Regions from separate parts of the Desulfitobacterium chlororespirans DSM 11544 genome, predicted to be linked through region 1. Evidence: predicted binding sites of a transcription regulator. Region 1 holds the regulator's gene; the other holds the start of a gene.
The links. The regulator CtsR, encoded in region 1, represses protease genes until heat stress. The targets are predictions, from matches to a motif close to AAGGTCAANNAAGGTCAAAT.

Region 1 (9,883 bases):
GCTTCCTTCACTCGATTCTCGATCTGAGAAATCCCGCGCACTTCCCCGGTAAGCCCCACTTCCCCAATCAAAGCATAGCGCTTCACCGGTCGTTCCCCCAGGCTGGAGGCAATAGCTGCAATGCAGGCCAGATCCACTCCCGGTTCATCGATGCGGATACCGCCGGCAATATTGATAAACACATCCTGAGCTCCCAGATGAAGGCCTACCTTTTTATCCAAAACAGCCAGGAGCATTAAAATCCGGTTGTAGTCGATTCCCGTAGCCGTACGGCGAGGCGGTCCATAGGTGGTGGGAGTCACGAGAGCCTGAATCTCCACCAGCAAAGGCCGGGAACCTTCCACGATCACCGCCACCGAGGAGCCGGGCGCCGTGGCTGAATTCTCTCCCAAGAACACTTTTGAGGGATTGGGAACCTCCACCAAACCATCTTCATGCATCTCAAAAACACCGATCTCATTGGTGGAGCCGAAACGATTCTTCACTGCCCTTAACAAACGATAAACATGATGACGGTCCCCTTCAAAATAAAGCACCGTATCCACAATATGTTCAAGGACTCTCGGTCCGGCGATAGCTCCGTCCTTGGTCACATGGCCGACAAGAAAGATGGAGATCTCCTCCTCTTTGGCTAACCGCATCAAAAAGGCCGCGCCCTCCCGCACCTGGCTCACACTGCCTGCGGCGGCCTGCAGCTCTTCTAATACCATGGTTTGGATAGAGTCGACGATTAAGAGACCCGGCCGCATAGCCAAAGCCACGTCCCGGACCACCTCCAGCCGGGTCTCTGTTAAAATATGCAAACGGGATTCCTTAATGCCCAGCCGCTCTGCTCTCAACTTAATCTGCTTCTCCGATTCTTCTCCGGAGATATACAATACATCCATGCCCTTGGCCAATAATCCCGCCGTTTGCAGAAGCAGGGTGGATTTGCCGATGCCCGGCTCACCGCCCAGAAGAACAAAGGAGCCGGGGACGATTCCCCCACCCAAGACCCTATTCAGCTCCTGACTGCCCGAGCTGACCCGTTCTTCCTCCCGGATCTGAATCTCTGTCAAAGGCGTCGCCTTCACCCCTAAGGGGGTACGCTTAGCAGCGGCACGCTCCACAACTTCTTCAACTAAGGTATTCCATTCCCCACAGCCCGGACATTTCCCAAGCCAACGAGGGCTTTCCTGACCGCAGGACTGACAAAAAAACCGCGTCTTCACCTTTGCCAAAACCCTATCCGCCTTTCCTCCGCATATGTTCTATAATACACTAACTCCCTCAAAGAGCTTTGGCTTGCGCCCAAAAGATAAGGTTGTGAATTCACCCAACCTAATTATTATACGGCGCAGAGGGCTCAAAACCCTTTTCATTCCAGTGTGATCCACTTAAGAATACAAAATTCATAGGGTTCCCCATCCACCATGCTCACCCCTGACACGTTTACGCCAGAGAAGACCATAGACTAACCCCAAGGCTAGTCTATGGCTGTTCATTCTTCTCTTAACCCGCAGACCGACTCAGCTGCCGCTCCGTCACTCCGCTGCATCGGCTTTTTTGTTTTTACGGGCTCTGACTTTGGCGAATTTCATCTTGTCCTCTACGGCCTCAACTTTGATTTTGTCCCCGGACTTAAATTCTCCAAGGAGAATCTTTTCCGACAAGTTATCTTCGATCAGGCGTTGGATAGCCCGGCGCAGAGGACGGGCGCCGAAGGTGGGATCATTGCCTTCTTTGGCAATAAGCTCAAGCGCGCTCTTTTCCACCTGGAGGTCATAGCCCTGTTCCTGGAGGCGGCCATTGACCTGCTTCATCAAAATCTCGGTAATCTTCAAGAGTCCTTCAGCTTGAAGGGAATGGAAGACCACAATTTCGTCGACCCGGTTGAGGAACTCCGGACGGAAGGTCTTTTTCAGTTCCTCCATCACCCGTGAGCTCATATTCTTGTACTCGGTTTCCTCATCCCTGCGGGAGGCAAAGCCCAAAGCTTCTTTCTTCATGAAGGAAGCGCCTACATTGGAAGTCATAATAATCACCGCATTGCGGAAATCCACCGTCCTGCCCTTGGTATCGGTGAGACGGCCATCCTCCAGAACTTGCAGCAGGATATTGAAGACCTCAGGATGAGCCTTTTCGATCTCATCCAGCAGGATAACACTATAGGGTTTACGGCGGATCGCTTCGGTTAACTGACCCCCTTCATCATGACCGATGTATCCAGGAGGGGCTCCCACCAGACGGGAAACCGCATGCTTCTCCATATATTCGGACATATCAATGCGAATCAGAGCGTCTTCCTCACCAAATAAGGCTTCTGCCAAAGCCCGGGCCAGCTCAGTCTTGCCCACTCCGGTAGGTCCGAGGAAGATGAAGGAGCCTACCGGGCGTTTGGGATCTTTTAACCCGGCACGAGCCCGCCGCACAGCGCGGGAAACAGCCTTCACAGCATCTTCTTGCCCCACCACCCGTTGATGGAGAACCTCTTCCAAACCCAGGAGCCGTTCGCTTTCTTCCTGAGCCAGCTTCTTCACCGGGATTCCCGTCCAGCTGGCCACGATCTGAGCGATATCATCGGCGGTGACCTGACTTTGGCTCACATCCCGTTTGCTCTCCCAGGTGTTGCGAAGCTGAGCAAGCTCTTCCCGAAGCTGATGCTCTTCGTCCCGGAACTTGGCGGCTTTTTCAAACTCTTGACCTAAGACAGCCGCTTCTTTCTCATTCTTCAGGGCTTCGATCTTTTCCTCCAAAGACTTGAGATCGGTTGGAGCCGTAAAGGTCGCCAGGCGCACTCGGGAAGCGGCTTCATCCATTAAATCAATGGCCTTATCGGGAAGGAAGCGATCCGAGATATACCGATCGGACATCTTCACAGCCGCTTCCACCGCTTCATCGGTAATCTTGGTCCGGTGATGGGCTTCATAACGATCCCGTAAACCCAGGAGAATCTGAACAGCCTGCTCTACTGTAGGCTCTCCTACGGTAATGGGCTGGAAACGCCGCTCCAGCGCGGGATCTTTTTCAATATATTTACGATATTCATCCAAGGTCGTCGCGCCAATGCATTGGAGCTCTCCCCGGGCTAAGGCCGGTTTGAGGATATTGGCCGCATCGATGGCTCCTTCAGCCGCTCCGGCCCCGATTAAGGTGTGAAGCTCATCGATGAAAACGATAATGCGGCCATCCACCCGAATCTCTTCCATGACCTTTTTCAGGCGTTCTTCAAATTCACCGCGATATTTACTTCCAGCCACCACAGCGGAGAGATCTAAGGTAACCACCCGTTTGCCCGCCAGGGTTTCGGGCACCTTATTATTGATGATCCGTTGGGCCAGACCCTCGGCAATGGCCGTTTTCCCTACACCCGGTTCGCCGATCAGCACAGGGTTATTTTTGGTACGGCGGCTGAGGACCTGAACTACACGCTCAATCTCGTCTTCCCGTCCCACTACCGGGTCCAGCCTGCCCTCCCGGGCTTGTTGGGTCAGATCCCGGCCAAATTCATTCAAAGCCGGTGTATTGGAAGCTCCATTATTCTTGGCTGCACCGGGCCCGGGAGCACCGCCGGGCATGGGAATATCATCCGGTTGGCCTCCTAAAAGCTGAACTACTTGCTTCCAAATTCTTTCCGGGCTCACACCGAGATTGCGCAGCACCCGGGCCGCTACACCTTCTCCTTCCATCAGCAGACCGAGGAGCAGGTGCTCAGTACCGATATAGCTGACCCCATGACGACGGGCTTCTTCATGAGCCAGCTCTATTACCCGTTTAACCCGGGGAGTCAGGCTCACCTCTCCGGTAAAGGGCTGGCCGATACCGGTCAGGTTACCGATTTGTTCCCGAATTTTCTCCGGAGTCACCCCGATGCCATGGAGGGATTTGGCGGCGATACCCTCCCCTTCAGCCACCAAGCCAAGCAGCAGGTGTTCTGTGCCAATCACATTGGAGCCCATGCGCTTTGCTTCGTCTGAAGCGAATTGCAGCGCTTTAAGGGCTTTCTCCGTATATTTTTCATTCATTTTTGATTTCACCATCCTTGTTTTAATCCATAAATCATTGCTCACTGAAAGAAGTCTCGTTTAATTTACTTCAGCCATAGCCTTGCGCATATAGCTGGCACGCTCCTGATCCCTTTGCTCCGGACTAAGCTCCCGCTCCAAGCCATATTGCAGGGAAGCCGGCAAAGTCTCCACCAACAGGGTACTGAAGCTTTGCTGACGCGGAGGAAGAATTCCCATATCGACTCCCAGGCGATCCAGGGACAGGCATTGCAGAGCATCCTCAGAGTTGAGAAGCCTGGCCTTTTCCAGGGTTCCCCGAGCTCTCCAGACCTTATCCTCGAGGACCAGGGGGGCCTCCCGGACCAAGCCTTCCCGGGCGTGAACCTCTTGTTCGATAATCTGTCGGGTCACCGCTTCCAGATGGGTGATGGTATCCTCTTCACTCTTGCCCAGAGTAATCTGATTGGATACTTGATAGATATGCCCAAAGGCTTGAGAACCTTCCCCATACAAGCCCCGGACAGCTAAGCCCAGATGATTGAGAGCCCCCAGCAACTGCTGCACACGGTTGGTCATGACCAGCGCCGGCATATGCACCATCACTGAGGCCCGCATGCCTGTGCCCACATTGGTGGGGCAAGCGGTCAGATACCCTTGGGCTTCCCGATAGGCGAAATCCAAACGTTCCTCCAACTGGTCATCCATGGTATTGGCCAGGAGATAGGCTTCCTTGAGCTGATCTCCCGGCAGCAGCACCTGGATTCGGAGATGATCCTCTTCGTTGACCATCACGGAAACCCGGTGATCCGAATTAATCGCCACCCCGCGAGCGCCCCGGGAATTGACCAAGGCCGGGCTGATCAGATGTTTTTCGATCAGCACATACTGCTCAATCGGAGTCAAATCCTTCATAGAATAATAGGTTAATTTATCCTGATCGATAGTCAGGGATTCCAGCTCAGCGGAGACTTTCTGTTCAATGTCCTGAGAGGCTTCCTGGGAAAGCCCCAAAGGGAAAGGCACTCCTTCCAGGTTGCGTGCCAGACGAATCCGGCTGCTCAGCACCACCGGCGTGTCCTTGTTTTCCTTCATCCACTCACTATTCATCAGCAAATGTTCTTTTCTCTCCATAGTCTCATCCCCCCAGCTTCTGCTCGAGTTCACGAATTTGGTCACGCACCACGGCGGCTGCTTCAAACTCTTCCTTGCGAATGAGCTGTTGGAGCTTTTCCTTGAGTTTTTCAATCTCCGCTTTTTCGCGCAGGTCGGCTCCTTTGCGGGCAGGAATCTTGCCCACATGACAGCCGCCTCCATGGATTTTGCGCAGGATAGGCTCCAGCTCCGACTGGAATTTATCGTAACAACCGCTGCAGCCCAGCTTTCCCGCCTGAGTAATCTCCGAAAGCCGGCGGCCGCACTGGGGGCAGGCTTCTTCCTTTAAGGCCTGGGCATTGGTGGTAAAATTAAAAAGGGACTGTAAGAAATCCGGAATAATTCCCGGGCTGAAAACAAAGCTCACTTCCGGAGCATTCTTAGCGCAGTGATCGCAAAGGTACAGTTTGACCATTTCCCCATTGACGATCTTGGTAAACTGAACATTGGCCTCTCTCTGTTGGCAATGTTGGCAGAGCATAGTGATCCCCTCCTGTTTAATGCAAATCCTCACGGCTTAAGGTCAGAAGGATTCGTTTCATCATATGAGCTCTGAGCGCGTTGGTGGTGGGGCTTTCCGGGCCCAGAGTATCCCGGTGGAAAACAGTACGAATGATTTCTTCTTCCCGCCGGGTAATAATCTCATCTTCAACCAGGCGCTGCAGCAGATTAAAGGCACGACTTTCTCCCAACTGGCTGCCGATAAGCTGCTTCATTATATTTTGAAAATCTCCGTCATCATGAAAGCCCAGGCGGACAATCCGCAGATACCCGCCGCCGCCGCGACGGCTCTCTACCAAATATCCCCGCTCCACGGAAAAGCGAGTATCAAGAACATAATTAATCTGAGATGGAGCACATGAGAACTCCTCAGCCAGAACACCCCGTTGCAGGATAACATAGCCCTCCGCCGCTTGTTCCAGGATCCGCTTCAAATAAACCTCGATGCGGTCCGCTAGATTTCCCATTACACGACACTCCCTTGACTATGACATTCTTTGACCTTATGACCTTCTTTGACCTTTGATTAATATTTTACCCTAAAAATGCATTTTTGCAAATACTTTCAGCAGATTCTTTCTGCCAGTCTTACCAAACTATCCTTCCCGATTTCTTATAAATCATTGCATAGTGTTATCCGGAGCGGGCAGAGGGAACCGGCTGAGGGTGATAAAAAAACTTCGTTTTTGCCAATCAAGCAAAAACGAAGTATGCCCATGTCCCCAGGGTGATGCATCCCGTTAAGGATAAGATGATATAGACTTTGGTTCCCGACCAAAAGGGCTGGTCCTCTGCCAGGAAGTCTTCAGCAAAGTCTTCATCGGTATCCTCTTTAAAATTAAAGCTTTCCCGGTCCTTTTCATTATGATTAAAGTTCCTGCCCTGACCCTCACTATTAAAAGGACCTCTTTCCGGAACCTTTGTCTGCTCAATATCCTTAAAGGAAGGCTTCTTCAGGTAGTCACCAGACTCAGCCTCTTTGGTCCCCGGGTCCACAGATTTTCTTAAGGGCCCTGCCGTCCGGGATGCGATATCCTCCCAATGAATCGTACCTTTTAATAGATAGTCAATCTCCTCTGAAGTGAGTCGAATTTCTTTTTCCTTCATGTCTGCACTACGCTCCTATTGGGTTTAACTTACACATTTTGGTATTCGCTAAAAAAAGAAAAAACCCTGCTTGCCATAGCAGGGCTAAAGGCCTATTTATCCAAGAATTTTGTACTAATTTGTCTGACTTTGCTGCGAATCACCTGATTCATAAAGCAGAACCGACCTAACTAAGCAGTGCTCAGCCTACTTCACAAGCAACACCGGAACCGATGATTTCTGCAATACCCGTTGGCTGACGCTGCCCAGGACAGATCCCGTGATAGGTCCATAGCCATGACTGCCGATAACCACCAAATCAATATCATCCTTCTTAATCTGATCGATAATCTTAATGACCGGATGACCAATCTCCAGCACCGTTTTCGTCGGCACTCCCTCCGCAGACACTTCTGCCATGGTCGCCTCTAAGGCCATCTGGCCGTTCTTTGCAACATCCTCCTGGGAAAAAATATAGCCATAAGGCACAGTGTTGCCCCAAAGAGCTTGAGGGGTATAGGTCACATGAATGAGTACAATTTCTGATTGAAAAAGTCCGGCCAGCTCGACAGCCGTCTTAAAGGCCCGCACAGAGAATTCTGACGCATCTGTTGGAACAAGTATTTTCTTATACATAGAAATTGCCCCCTTCTTTTAAAGACTCCCGGCAAGGATTCTTCTTACTTTAATTTTAAGTAGTTATTTTTCAAAAAGCAACTTATAATAGTGTTTTATAGGACATTTTTAAAAATGTAGCAGGTCGGCTTGTTAACCATCTCAGAAAGAAGTGGGAATTTTGCAACCCTATGTAAAATCATTCCGTTATGGCTGGAGCAGTTGGAGCATCTTAGTCATAGCCTTCATTACCGTCTTTTTTCACCGCTTATCCGTTGGCTCTGTAGCAGATGAACTGACCCGGGAAATTCCCATGAATTCAGTGACCCTGGGGAATCTGACCGCCATGAACTATTACGCCTACGCCCTGATGCAAATACCCGTAGGCATCCTGGTGGATCGCATCGGTGTCCGCAAAATCAACTTCTGCGGGCTCTTAGTCACAGCGGCCGGAAGCATTCTGTTCGGACTGGCCCATACCCTGGAAGCAGCCTACCTCTCCCGTTTCCTGGTCGGCATCGGTTCCTCGGTGATTATCGTCTCCATCTTCAAGATTCAAGCCACCTGGTTTCCTCTTTCCCGCTTCTCCGCCCTGTCGGGACTGACGTCCTTCTTTGGCAATTTCGGCTCCTTATTGGCTCTCTACCCCCTGACCTTTCTCTCCCTGACCTTCGGTTGGCGGAACGTCTTTTATTGGATGGCCGGCATCTCTCTTTTGTTGGCCCTCCTGGTACTCTGGGGAGTGCGGGATGCCAGGACGGAGATTTCCAGCCCCTCTCGGGAGACAGCCGCAGCAGGTTCAGCAGGTCCAACCGGTCCAACCGGCTCAATCAGCCCCTTAAACCGAAAACATTCCCAAGCCTCAGAACATACCTACACCGCAGTAAAGCCTCTTCCTTTCCTGGCCTACCTCAAGGAAAGCCTCTCCTGCGTTCTCAAGAATCCCCGGACCTGGCCCAATGTGCTGATCCTTTTCGCCTTTACCGGATCCAGCACCACCTTGCTGGGACTGTGGGGAATTCCCCTCATGACTCAACTCTACTCTCTCGATAAAGCCACCGCAGCGGGATATGTGACCTTTGCCACCTTCGGCTTTATCCTGGGCGCTCCTTTGCTCACCCTTTGGGTCCGTTTGCTGAAGGGTATCCGCCCAACACTTTTAGCCGGGACGGGGCTTAACCTGCTGTTGTGGATATACATCGCCATCATCGCCGGCGGCCGCCCGGCGGCAGAGCTCTGGCCCGCCTTTTTCTTCATCTTCGGCCTGCTCATCATGACTCATATTCTCGCTTTCTCCAATGTTACCGCTGTCAACCCTCTCCACTACAGCGGCATGGCCACAGCGATTACCAATATGGCCGAATTCATCGGCAGCTCCCTGGCCAGCTTAACCATCGGTCTGATTTTGGATTTCAGCGGCAATCCCAGTGCCGCCTGGTGGGTCATCCTGAGCATGGCTGCTTTAGGCTTTATGGCCGCTCTGTTGATAAAGGAACAGCCCGTTCCAGGGTAAAAAACAAAGAACCCTTTACGGGTTCTTCGCAATATCCTGATCTGGAGCAGTTTTTTAATATACTTCCGGCAGAGGCTTGAAATAGCCTTGAGGATGTTGGCAAGCCGGGCAAAGATCGGGAGCTCCGGAGCCCTCATGAACATAGCCACAGTTCTCACATTTCCAGGAGATTTTTTCATCTTTTTTGTAGAGAGTGCCATTTTCCAATTCAGCGGCCAAACGGGCATAACGCTCTTGATGGTGAGCTTCTACCGTGGCGATTTTGCGGAAGGCCACAGCGATCTCGGCATAGCCTTCTTCATCAGCAATATCGGCAAAAGTATTGTAGTCGATTACTTCTTCACCTTCACCGGCGGCTGCGCTCTTCAGGTTGGCCAAAGTATCCCGATAGTTGAGAGGATAATCGGCGTTCACACGGAAAACCTCCGTTTGATCACCGGCATATTTTTGCAGGAATTTATAGAACACTTTTGCATGCTCTTTTTCGTTGTCTGCAGTAGAGATAAAGATGTTTTGAATGGCTTGGTGTCCTTCATTCTTGGCGACGCCGGCGTAAAAGGTATAGCGATTGCGTGCTTGAGACTCCCCCGCAAATCCATTGACTAAGTTCTGAAATGTTTTTGAATCTTTGAAATCCATTGATACAAACCTCCCCGTTTTTACTTTTGGTAGTATACCAAGTATTGGTCTTTCTATACTCAGCTCAATACACTTTTGTTAAATTCTTCATTTAGCTTGCTTTTCCTGCCTCTTTTCCTAAAGTTTTTTAAAATCATTATTGATTACCTGATTTGGGAGACATTATCTTCCTGAAAATGGATTGTTATTTTTTCTTTCCAGTGATACGTTATTATGGCGGCTACTATCTTTAACTACATAAGAGGTTATACTATGAATACGCAGTACCTGAATAAACTCAATATGCCACGGCCCATCCTGGTTCTGATCATCGGGGGATTTATGCACTCAGTGGGCAGCTCCTTTATGTGGCCCCTGAACAGTATCTTTATGCATAATATCCTGGGGCGTT
Region 2 (9,883 bases), on a different contig from region 1:
ATCATTGTGGTGGCTGAAGGGGCTAAACCCCTGGGCGGAGACATGGTTGTGGAACGCACTATGTCAGGGAGAACGGATCCTATTAAATTGGGAGGAATCGGCGCAAAGCTGGCGGCGGATTTAGAGAAGGTCACCGATATGGAGACCAGGGTGACTGTGCTGGGACATCTGCAGCGGGGAGGTTCTCCCATCGCTGTGGATCGGGTGCTGTCTACACGCTATGGGGTGGCTGCCGTTGAATCCGCTTTGGCTGGTGATTTTGGCATGATGGTCGCCCTGCAGGGGCAAGACATCGTCAGAGTGCCTATGGCCGAAGCTGTTCACAAGCTGAAGCAGGTGGAGCTTGATGACCCTGTCTTAAATTCCGCCCGCAGTATGGGGATCAAATTCGGGGACTAAAGCTAATTGGGGATTTAGATTCAGATGATTTTATCACGAAGAAGTCTCGTTCCATGCGAGTAGTTTTAATGGGGGGATTAGGTTGACCACAGTAGCATTGATCATTGCTGTTCTGCTGTTTATCGTAGGTTTATTGGGGACTGTTCTTCCCATTTTGCCGGGAGCCGTCCTTATCTACGGCGGTATGTTGATTTATGGGCTGATGACGGAATTCGCCACCCTGGATTTTAACTTCTACCTTATTCAGGGCCTGGTGTTTGCCTTTATTTTTCTGGTGGATTATCTGGCTACCGCCGCAGGAACACGCCATTTTGGGGGAAGCAGACAAGCGGGCTGGGGAGCAGCCGTGGGAATGATCGTGGGACTCTTTTTTGGTCCCCTGGGCATCCTTGTCGGCCCTTTTTTGGGCGCGGTAGGGGCGGAATTGCTGCGCAAAACAGAGCTCAGCCAGGCAATCCGCGTAGGCTTTGGCACTCTGATAGGGCTTTTGGGAGGAACAATCATCAAGCTTGGGGTGGAAATTCTCATGATCATTTACTTCTTTATTAAAATTTAAGGCCATGACAGGAATGAATATATAATGAACATTAGAAAATTTGAACCAAAGGACAGGGACTCCGTAGTTGAGGTCTGGTATAAAGCCAGTATCATAGCCCATGATTTCATCTCTAAGGAAGTATGGGAAGCAGAAAGAACGAATATAAGAGATAAGTATCTTTCCCTGGCCGAGACTTGGGTCACAGAAGAAGAGGGCAAGGTGATTGGTTTTATCTCCTTGGTTGACCAATATATAGGGGGATTATTTGTTGAGCCTTCCCAGCAGGGAATGGGAGCGGGTACCCAGCTCATCCAACAGGCTCAGGAAGAAAAAGGACACCTTACCGTGGGGGTTTACAGCAAAAATTCCGCTGCCAGAGGTTTTTATAGAAAGCATGGGTTCAGGAAAATCAGTGAAGAGTTTCAACCGGAAACCGGGGAAATCGTGATTAATAAGGCATGGAAGCAGGCGGGGATAATATGAGGTCTGGAGAATCCAAACCGGCGGACATCAGAGCTTTGCTCATAGAAGATTATGATGCAGTCATCGAACTTTGGCAAAACACCGAGGGAATTGGGCTTAGTGAGGCGGACTCCCGGGAGAACATCAGGCGTTTCCTGGCAAGAAACCCGTACCTGAGCTCAGTTGCAGAAAAGGATGGGGAAATCCTGGGGGCTGTGTTATGCGGACATGACAGCCGCCGTGGCTATCTCCATCACCTGGCGGTCAGAAGTGACCAGCGCTTGCAGGGGATTGGCAAGCGGTTGGTTAACATAAGCCTGCAAAACCTCAAGGCTGAAGGTATCGATAAATGTCACATCTTTGTCTTTCGAGACAATGGAAAAGGGATTGCCTTTTGGGCCCAAAATGACTGGGAGGCCCGTTTGGATCTCACCATCATGTCCAGATATACAGGAGATGGCTCCCCAAGTCCGGCCGGCTGAGGCCGGATTTTTAAAATGGTTAAAATGCCCAAAAACAGCAGCTTGCGCGACCTGGAAGGTAAAAGGTAATCATTGTCATAGCTAAAGGTCAAATTTAGTCAAAAACCAATCTTGAAGTCTTGCGGCGAAAAAGTTATACTAATGTCAAAGAAGGTCAGAAATAGATATGGTAAGGGGGGACGCACAGTTCCTCTCTTCACCATATTATGGATTGACCCCCGCTGATGAATACCCAAAGAAAAAAACTATAAAACTAGGAGATGAAGGGAGGGGATGTCCCTTGCAATATAAGGATTATTATCAAATTCTCGGTGTAGATAAAAAGGCGGCTCCTGAGGAAATCAAAAAGGCCTATCGAGGCCTGACCAAAAAATATCACCCGGACATTAATCCGGGCAACAAGGAAGCTGAAGAAAAGTATAAGGAGATCAACGAAGCCTACGAAGTTCTGGGGGATCCTGAAAAACGAGAGAAATACGATAATTTTGGCAATGAATTCAACTACCATAACGGCTATAATTTCGACCCCTCCCAATTTGGGTTTGGGAATGGCCAATTTGAATTCAAGACCGCCGGAGCAGGTGATTACAGCGATTTCTTCAACCTTTTCTTTGGAGGGGGCGGTCCGGATTTGGATAGCCTCTTTGGCCAAAAAGGTCCCCGCACCCGGGGAGCACGCTCCCAATTTGCCTATCCCGGGGAGAATATTGAGTCGGAACTGTCCATCGCCTTGGAAGAAGGTTTTCAGGGCGCGGAAAAACAGATCTCCCTAAGAGGCAGGAACGGTCAGAAAAGCCTCTCTGTAAAAATTCCCAAGGGGATTAAAGAAGGAGAAAAGATTCGGCTCAGAGGACAAGGGGAACAAGGGGTAAATGGCGGAGAGAACGGAGACTTATACCTCACCATTCACGTTCATCCCCATAGAAACTATGTTCTGGAAGGAATTAATCTTACCACCACAGTGGATGTGCTCCCCTGGGATGCTGCTTTAGGCTCGGAAGCAACCGTGAAAACCCTGGATTCCACCATCAAAGTCAGAATACCCCCAGGGATACAGACGGACAGCAAGATTCGCGTCGCCGGCAAAGGATATATCGATCGGAATGGGACCCGGGGAGACCTCTATATCAAAGTCCGAATCATCAACCCGACCTCGCTCAGCTCGGAAATGAAGAGCTTGTTTGAGAAGCTAAGGGATTTGTCATAGGAGGACAGCTTCAGCAGAGATGAAAAGAGCTTGTATGAGTTGTGTAGCTATCTTGCATCCGCATCACTCGACCTGAAAATCCTGAAGAAGCAGCTTGCAGGTCTTTCTCAGTCGATATAATCTATGGGCGTATCTTCTTTGATTCCATAGCATTCTTTCATATAGTAGGGCAGATCGTTCCAATTCCCCAGACTATAACCATAATAACTTGGAGGCACCTTTTTCAGAAGGAGTCCTCCTTTTTTTTCGGTCTCGTGGTATTGCCTGATGGCCTCCAGATTATAATTCTGCGGGATGGACGCTTGATAGTAGCCCTGGAGGGTAGCGCCAAAAACCAGGAGAGCGATAAAGCAGAAAAATACCCCCAGACCGGCTTGCATAAGTTTTAGCCGGCGCTGGGACTCCCTTTCACGCTCAATCGGGTAGAGGTAATGAATGAGGGGTAGTCCAAGGCACACAACGCCGACAAAGATGAGGGTTTTTTGCTGAAGACTTAAGGCAACCAAAAAGCAAGCCAAAGCTAAATAGAGGATATTCCGGCGAAAAGCAAGGACTGAATAGAAGATAAAGACACTTAAGAGGAGCAGGGAAGGAAACATGACCTTATAGGCTGCCGCAAAACGCGCATCCACAACGATCAGCATAAGCTGGGCTCCCAGGGCATTGATGGTGTTGAAAAACAGGAAAGGGGCATTCTTTTTTATCAGCAGGATCACCGACAGATAGACCAAGGCAGAAAGGTAGAGGAAAACAAAAGCGATGACGCTTAGCCCGGAAAAGGAACGAAGATTCTCATGAGTAAGCGCAAAGGGGATATTTTTGTAGAGAAGAAAGTATATATACCCCATGAGAGCCGCGCCGAGAAGAACGGCAAAGGCCCGATTAAACAGGCGTTGTTTGCGGCCCAGGGGTCTGCCGTCCTCGAATTCAGGTGCAGCGGCCCTTGACCATTCCGAGGAGGAAAGGGTTGCCGCCAGGGCAGGATAGTCATCGGCCGGGGAGTCAGGACGGGAAAAGTGAAAAAGCCAAAAGATACAGCTAAGGCTGATCAGCAGTACAAAAGGAGCTGCAGGTAAAGAGAAGATATTCGTCTTGATCAGCTCGGTTATAACGTCCATAAGCACAACGTCATTACCGGCCGTCTTCTCCCAGAACAAACGCTTGAAAGAGCCATAGATGATCAGTGTATATCCCAATGACATGGCTCCGTAGAGGGGAAGAAAGGTTCTGAAGGATAGCTTTCTGCAGAGCAAAGAAAGATAAACAGAGATCATCACAGTAAAGCCGATGCCGATCATTCCCGCCTGCTGCGTGGAGGAGCCGACCAAAAAGGCCAGCATCAGCAGCAACAGTTTTTCACTTCTACTCCCCGAACTTATCCGGGTAAAGAGCAGATAAGCATATACCAGAACAAGGGCCATGGGATAGAGATAATTAAAAGCACAGGCGGCATAATAAATCGTCGTATGGGCAATCTTCAGGGGCAACAGGAGAAAGAATAAGGAAGCACAGAGCAGGGCAAGCCCCAAAGCAGGAGTGCCCGTTTTCCCCTGGTGGGAGGATACGGGCAAAACAGCTATTTTGGCCAGGATATAGACTGTCAGCATCAAGATAAGAGGATTGAGAATGCGGAAAAGTTCTATTTGCGGTTTAAGGGCCAGGACCATTGCTCCGCCGATCCAGATCCGTCCATTGGAGTTCAGTTCATCAAGCAAAGCTTCCGAAAGGTAATTCAGTCCGTATTGAGCGTCCCGGCTGTAGTATAAATCATCAGCATAAAGGAAAATGTAACGATGAATCCAGAGCATAGCGAACAGGAAAACAAGGAGAATCAGCCACTCTCTTATTAATAACTTGGCTCTGGCCCGCCAACAAGCACCTAGGTTCTTAAGCAAAGTATCACTCCAATTAAAGAGATTGTTTAAAAGAGCAAGCAATGGGTCAATAATTTAACTAGGGCAATTTTCGGCCTGCTCAATACGATAATTTTGGGGGCAGTTCATTGATTTCCATCATCCTTCCTGTATACAACGAGGAAAAGCAGATCTATATCAATGTCCAAAGAATCCGTTCCATATTATTAGGTGCCAGGATCAAGCATCAGCTTATTATCATTGACGATGGATCAACCGATGATTCGTGGTCAGAGCTGCAGCGATTAGCCGAGGATTTTAATAATGTACTCCTTCTCAAATTCAGCAGGAACTTCGGCAAAGAAGCTGCTTTATGTGCCGGACTGGAGACCGCCACAGGGGATGCCTGCGTGATCCTCGATGCGGATCTTCAGCACCCTCCCGAATACATCCCGGAAATGGTCCGCCTCTGGCGGGATGAGGGGTATGAAGTGGTTGAAGGAATCAAAGCCAGCCGGGGCAGGGAAACGATGTGGGGAAAAATAGCCGCCTTGACCTATTACAGACTGTTTAATAAAGCTACTGGAATTAATCTAACCAATGCCTCGGATTTTAAACTCTTGGACCAGAAAGTAGTGGAGACTTGGAAAACCCTTCAAGAAAAGGATACCTTTTTCCGCGGCATGTCCGCTTGGCTGGGATATAAACGAATCCAGATTCCTTTTCCGGTTCAGGAGCGCCGGGAAGGGCGCTCCAAATGGTCCTTGCCCGGTTTGTTTAAACTGGCTGTTGATTCCATTACTTCCTTCAGTGCCATGCCCTTGCAAGTCATCACCGGACTGGGGATCGGGCTGCTTTTTTTCGATGTGGTCTTAGTGGGGCAGACTCTGTACATGAAGTTCAGCGGTCAGGCTTTTACGGGATTTACCACAGTGATCATTCTGATCCTGGGAATCGGCAGTTGTATCATGATCAGTCTTGGCATTATCGGCATCTATATCTCGAAAATCTATGACGAAGTCAAGGGAAGACCCCGCTATATCATCTCCGAACAGAAAAAAAGTGCACTCAAAACGATCCGCAGAAAAATCCAGTGAACTGGAATTTCCGGACTGAGGCTGGGGGAGGGGACTATCATATTTTTCAAATACGTCATTGTCGGCGGTTCCACAGCCCTTTTGGAACTGCTCCTATTCCTTGGCTTACGGCGGGGGGCCGGTTTCGATGTGGTATCGGCAAATATTCTCGCCATGGGAATTGCCACCGGAGTCAATTTCTTAATGAACCGGAATTGGTCCTTTCGCAGCAGTACCAGGGTAAGCCGCAGTTTTGTCCTATATATTTCCCTGATCCTCTTCAATATGGTTTTTACCACTTGGATGATCGCCCTTTTAGTAAGTTGGGGAGTGAGCGACTTTTGGGCTAAATTTATGATGATGGCCGCGGCAACACTTTGGAATTTTGCACTCTACAGGAAAGTGATTTTTACTTAAGCACCGGCAAGGAGCAATGCAAAGAATACCGACTATCAATGGGCTCCATGGCACATTGCTCTTTTTGTTAAGGGACTATGTGAAGGCAGGTTATGATCGAAAATTCCCTTCAGCTCCGGCGGAAGGACAGTATCCATTAAGGCCGCCAACTCCTCGGGGGGCTCTCTCATACCTTTCTCCCCCCAGATAAACATACATTGCGAGGTAAGCAATGCTGCCGCATCAATTTGAAAAAGCAAGGCTTTCGTGGGTGAAAGCTTTATGTAGTTAGTCAGCGTTCCGGTGTAGATGTCCTTTGAGCGGCGATAAGCATATTTGCCGATTGCATTGTAGTCCTCGGAATGGGCGGCATGAACATATACGGATCTTTCTTTATACAGCTCGGCGAATAATTTTACATGGGCTTGCAGCCAGGTCAGGGTACGGCCGATTTGCAGGAGAGTATCTTCGGCTAAAAGATCAAAATGCCAGTTAACCACGGAGTATTTATCATGAAAATAGCGGTAAAAAGTCTGGCGGGATACATGGCTCTCTTCACAGAGCTGTTTAGTACTAATAGAATCAAGATTGGTTTTTTCGAGAAGGCAACCAAGAGTGTGAAAAATGCGCCACTGTATTTCATGGTACTCTTGCATCACTTGTTGCTCCTTATTATGATTTCTACGGGAAACTTGAGACACTTTAAGCAATCTGTAACTTCTATTTGGCAGGTGAGCTTGTTACTATTATAACATAGTATTTGGGTTTTTGAAGGATAATTCTATAAAATCTAACTCAAATGTAAATTAATGATATTTTAATGATGATTCGAGGGACTATTATCACTAACACATTGAGATGCCGGGTGGAGGTGATGTCTTAAAGAAGTGGGGTTTAAATTGGAACCAAACAGAAGGAAAAGGAGAGAAAAAACCATGGTTGAGAAAAAAACGGCTACTGAAGAAAAAAATTTATCCCGGAGAGATTTTTTGCGCAACACCGGTATTTTGGCCGGAGGAGCTGTTCTCGGCACCGGTCTGTTAGCCGGTTGTTCAGACAGTGCCGCCCAAACGGCGGCTCCGCCTCTGGTTGAGCAAACCTGGGATTATGAAGCCGATGTCGTCATCATTGGTCTGGGGGGCGCAGGTGCCTCGGCCGCCATTGAAGCTCACGATGCCGGCGCCCAAGTTCTTGTTATCGAAAAGCAGGCGGAAAAGACCCATTACCCCAATACGAGAATGAGCGGCGGCGTATGGCACAACCCTGATCCAATGGGCGATAGGGCAGCCCGGGTTGAGTATATCAAAGCTATGATGAGCGGAGAAAATATTCCTTGGAAGAACGAAGGGGAGCAAGAACATGTATCAGGTGCAATGGCGGAAATGTTTGCCGACGGTATTATGGATGTAGAAAACTTCCTGATGACCCAGGCTCCTGATCTCGATTCCGCCGGCATGGCTCCCGGAGGTGAAGCCTCCTTCCCGATGTTCCCGAAGTTTAAGGAAGCCAAATACGGCAAAACCATCAATACTCGCTATAAGGATTTTCAGAATGCTGATGACAATGTCCCGGCTTATGAGCAGCCCAAAGAGCAGAAATCCGCAGGGGAAGCATTCTATTGGGCCCTTGTGGAAGAGGGAATTAAAGGAAAGCGTCCGGAAATTCAGATTTTATTCAGTACCCCGGCCAAAAAGTTAATTCAAGGGGAGAATGGTGAAATCCACGGGGTTATCGCTACCCAAGGCGATAAGGAAATCAAAGTTAAGGCGAAAAGAGCAGTCGTGCTGTCCAGTGGCGGATATGAATATAATCTCCCCATGCGCAGAGCTTTCCTGGAGGGTCCCGGAGTAACCGGCTGGGGATTTTACGGCTCACCGGATAATACGGGTGACGGCATTGAAATGGCTATCCTGGTGGGCGCCGGTCTGGTTAAAGTGGCTAAAGCGGCCTCCCGGATTGAGTCGGCTTTCCCCCACGGGAAAAACTGGGATGAAAAAGGCCTCAAAATGGGTTCCAACACCAGCGTAACCTCTTCGAAGAACAGTGTCATCGTCGATAACTTCGGCAAGCGCTATACTGATGAGCATATCATCACCGATTCCACACGGCCCTATCGTTATCAATTCTATAAAGAAGCCGTCCATTACGACCTCCTGACCATGAACTACCCCCGGATTCCCAGCTGGATCATCTTTGATGAAACCCGCAGAGCTTCCAGTCCTGTGGTAGGCACCAGCGGCTCAACCGTGGGTTATGGCTTCCTGCCTTGGAGTAAGGATAATTTAGATGCCATCGAACGGGGCTGGATCCTCAAAGCCGATACCCTTGAAGAATTAGCGGCCAAGATCAAAGCCGATCCGGAAAACCGTGAGCTTATTGATACGCAAACCCTGATCGACAATGTGAAGAAATTTAACGAATACTGTGCAGCCGGCACAGATAAAGACTTTGGCAGAACTCCCGCTACCATGGGTCCCGTTGAGAAACCGCCTTTCTATGCTATGAAGCTGTATCCGGGCGGACCAAACACCAAGGGCGGTATTGATGCCAATGCCAAGCGGGAGGCCCTTGATTGGAATGCCAAGCCCATTCCAAGGCTTTACACAGCCGGTGAAATATCTTCAGTCTTTAAGTTCACTTATCAAGCCGGCGGCAATTTGACCGAATGTATCGTCTGCGGACGGGTGGCAGGTAAGAATGCCGCCGGACAGACCCCTTGGTCATAAATTAAAAATAATCAGGGGATGAGGGCCAAAGCTTCCGGCCCTCTTTCCTGACCCGACTTTATCATCAAGGAGAATGGTACAATGGGAGACTATACACAAGCTGAGACAACACGGCAGACCCGGATTGAACTCCTCAACCTCCGTCCTGAAGAAGTGGATGCGGGAAAGGAGCTAGGGATGCAGGTCCGGGTGATCAGCGAGGCTAATGATGACCTTTTAGGCTGCAGGATTCAGGTCATGGATCTTTTTAATCATAGTGCAGCGGAAACCGAGTTGGCCCTTTTTGACGGGATAGGCAATGATACCTATGAATTTTCACTGCCGGCACCCCAGGAGCCTGGCGCATACACCTGGACCGTACTCTTTTCCAACCAGGAAAAAGAAGGCACTTCCTTTGCGGAAAGTTCCCTGCAATTCTCCTTTATCGTAAAGCCCCATCGGATCACCTTAAACGTCTGGGGGGTGCCCTCTCCGGTGGCTCAGGGTGAAACCTTCAAGGTCAGTATTGGCGCCAAATGCTCTGCCGGTTGTTCCCTGGCAGGCCTGCCTTTAGTCATAGAGGACGACAATCATCGTGTGGTTTGTGGACATTTAGGGGAAGCAGTCTTGCCCCAGACCAATGGAGTCTATTGGACAGAACAAGCGCTCACCGCGCCGGAAGAAGAAACTCTCCATAAATGGGTGATCCAATGCTGCACACAGGAACTGAAGATTCAGCACCACACTCAGCCGGAGACTTTTTTA

Region 2: BUA14_RS19725 (DnaJ C-terminal domain-containing protein) is a predicted target of CtsR. The motif match lies at 2,022-2,041, and genes of this name have one in related genera.

The regions. Positions count from the first base shown of each region.
Region 1 covers NZ_FRDN01000003.1:516,548-526,430, forward strand. Annotated here, with positions in the region: gene radA (DNA repair protein RadA) at 1-1,220, opposite strand, end outside; gene BUA14_RS02320 (ATP-dependent Clp protease ATP-binding subunit) at 1,524-4,004, opposite strand; gene BUA14_RS02325 (protein arginine kinase) at 4,065-5,117, opposite strand; gene BUA14_RS02330 (UvrB/UvrC motif-containing protein) at 5,122-5,619, opposite strand; gene BUA14_RS02335 (CtsR family transcriptional regulator) at 5,636-6,106, opposite strand; gene BUA14_RS02340 (hypothetical protein) at 6,333-6,746, opposite strand; gene BUA14_RS02345 (universal stress protein) at 6,933-7,361, opposite strand; gene BUA14_RS02350 (MFS transporter) at 7,522-8,853, shown strand; gene rbr (rubrerythrin) at 8,908-9,492, opposite strand; gene BUA14_RS02360 (MFS transporter) at 9,745-9,883, shown strand, end outside.
Region 2 covers NZ_FRDN01000013.1:64,142-74,024, reverse strand. Annotated here, with positions in the region: gene BUA14_RS19745 (6-phosphofructokinase) at 1-399, shown strand, start outside; gene BUA14_RS19740 (DUF456 domain-containing protein) at 482-955, shown strand; gene BUA14_RS28570 (GNAT family N-acetyltransferase) at 980-1,420, shown strand; gene BUA14_RS28565 (GNAT family N-acetyltransferase) at 1,417-1,881, shown strand; gene BUA14_RS19725 (DnaJ C-terminal domain-containing protein) at 2,162-3,088, shown strand; gene BUA14_RS19720 (hypothetical protein) at 3,196-4,983, opposite strand; gene BUA14_RS19715 (glycosyltransferase family 2 protein) at 5,091-6,038, shown strand; gene BUA14_RS19710 (GtrA family protein) at 6,120-6,434, shown strand; gene BUA14_RS19705 (TetR/AcrR family transcriptional regulator C-terminal domain-containing protein) at 6,470-7,069, opposite strand; gene BUA14_RS19700 (FAD-dependent oxidoreductase) at 7,349-9,139, shown strand; gene BUA14_RS19695 (hypothetical protein) at 9,221-9,883, shown strand, end outside.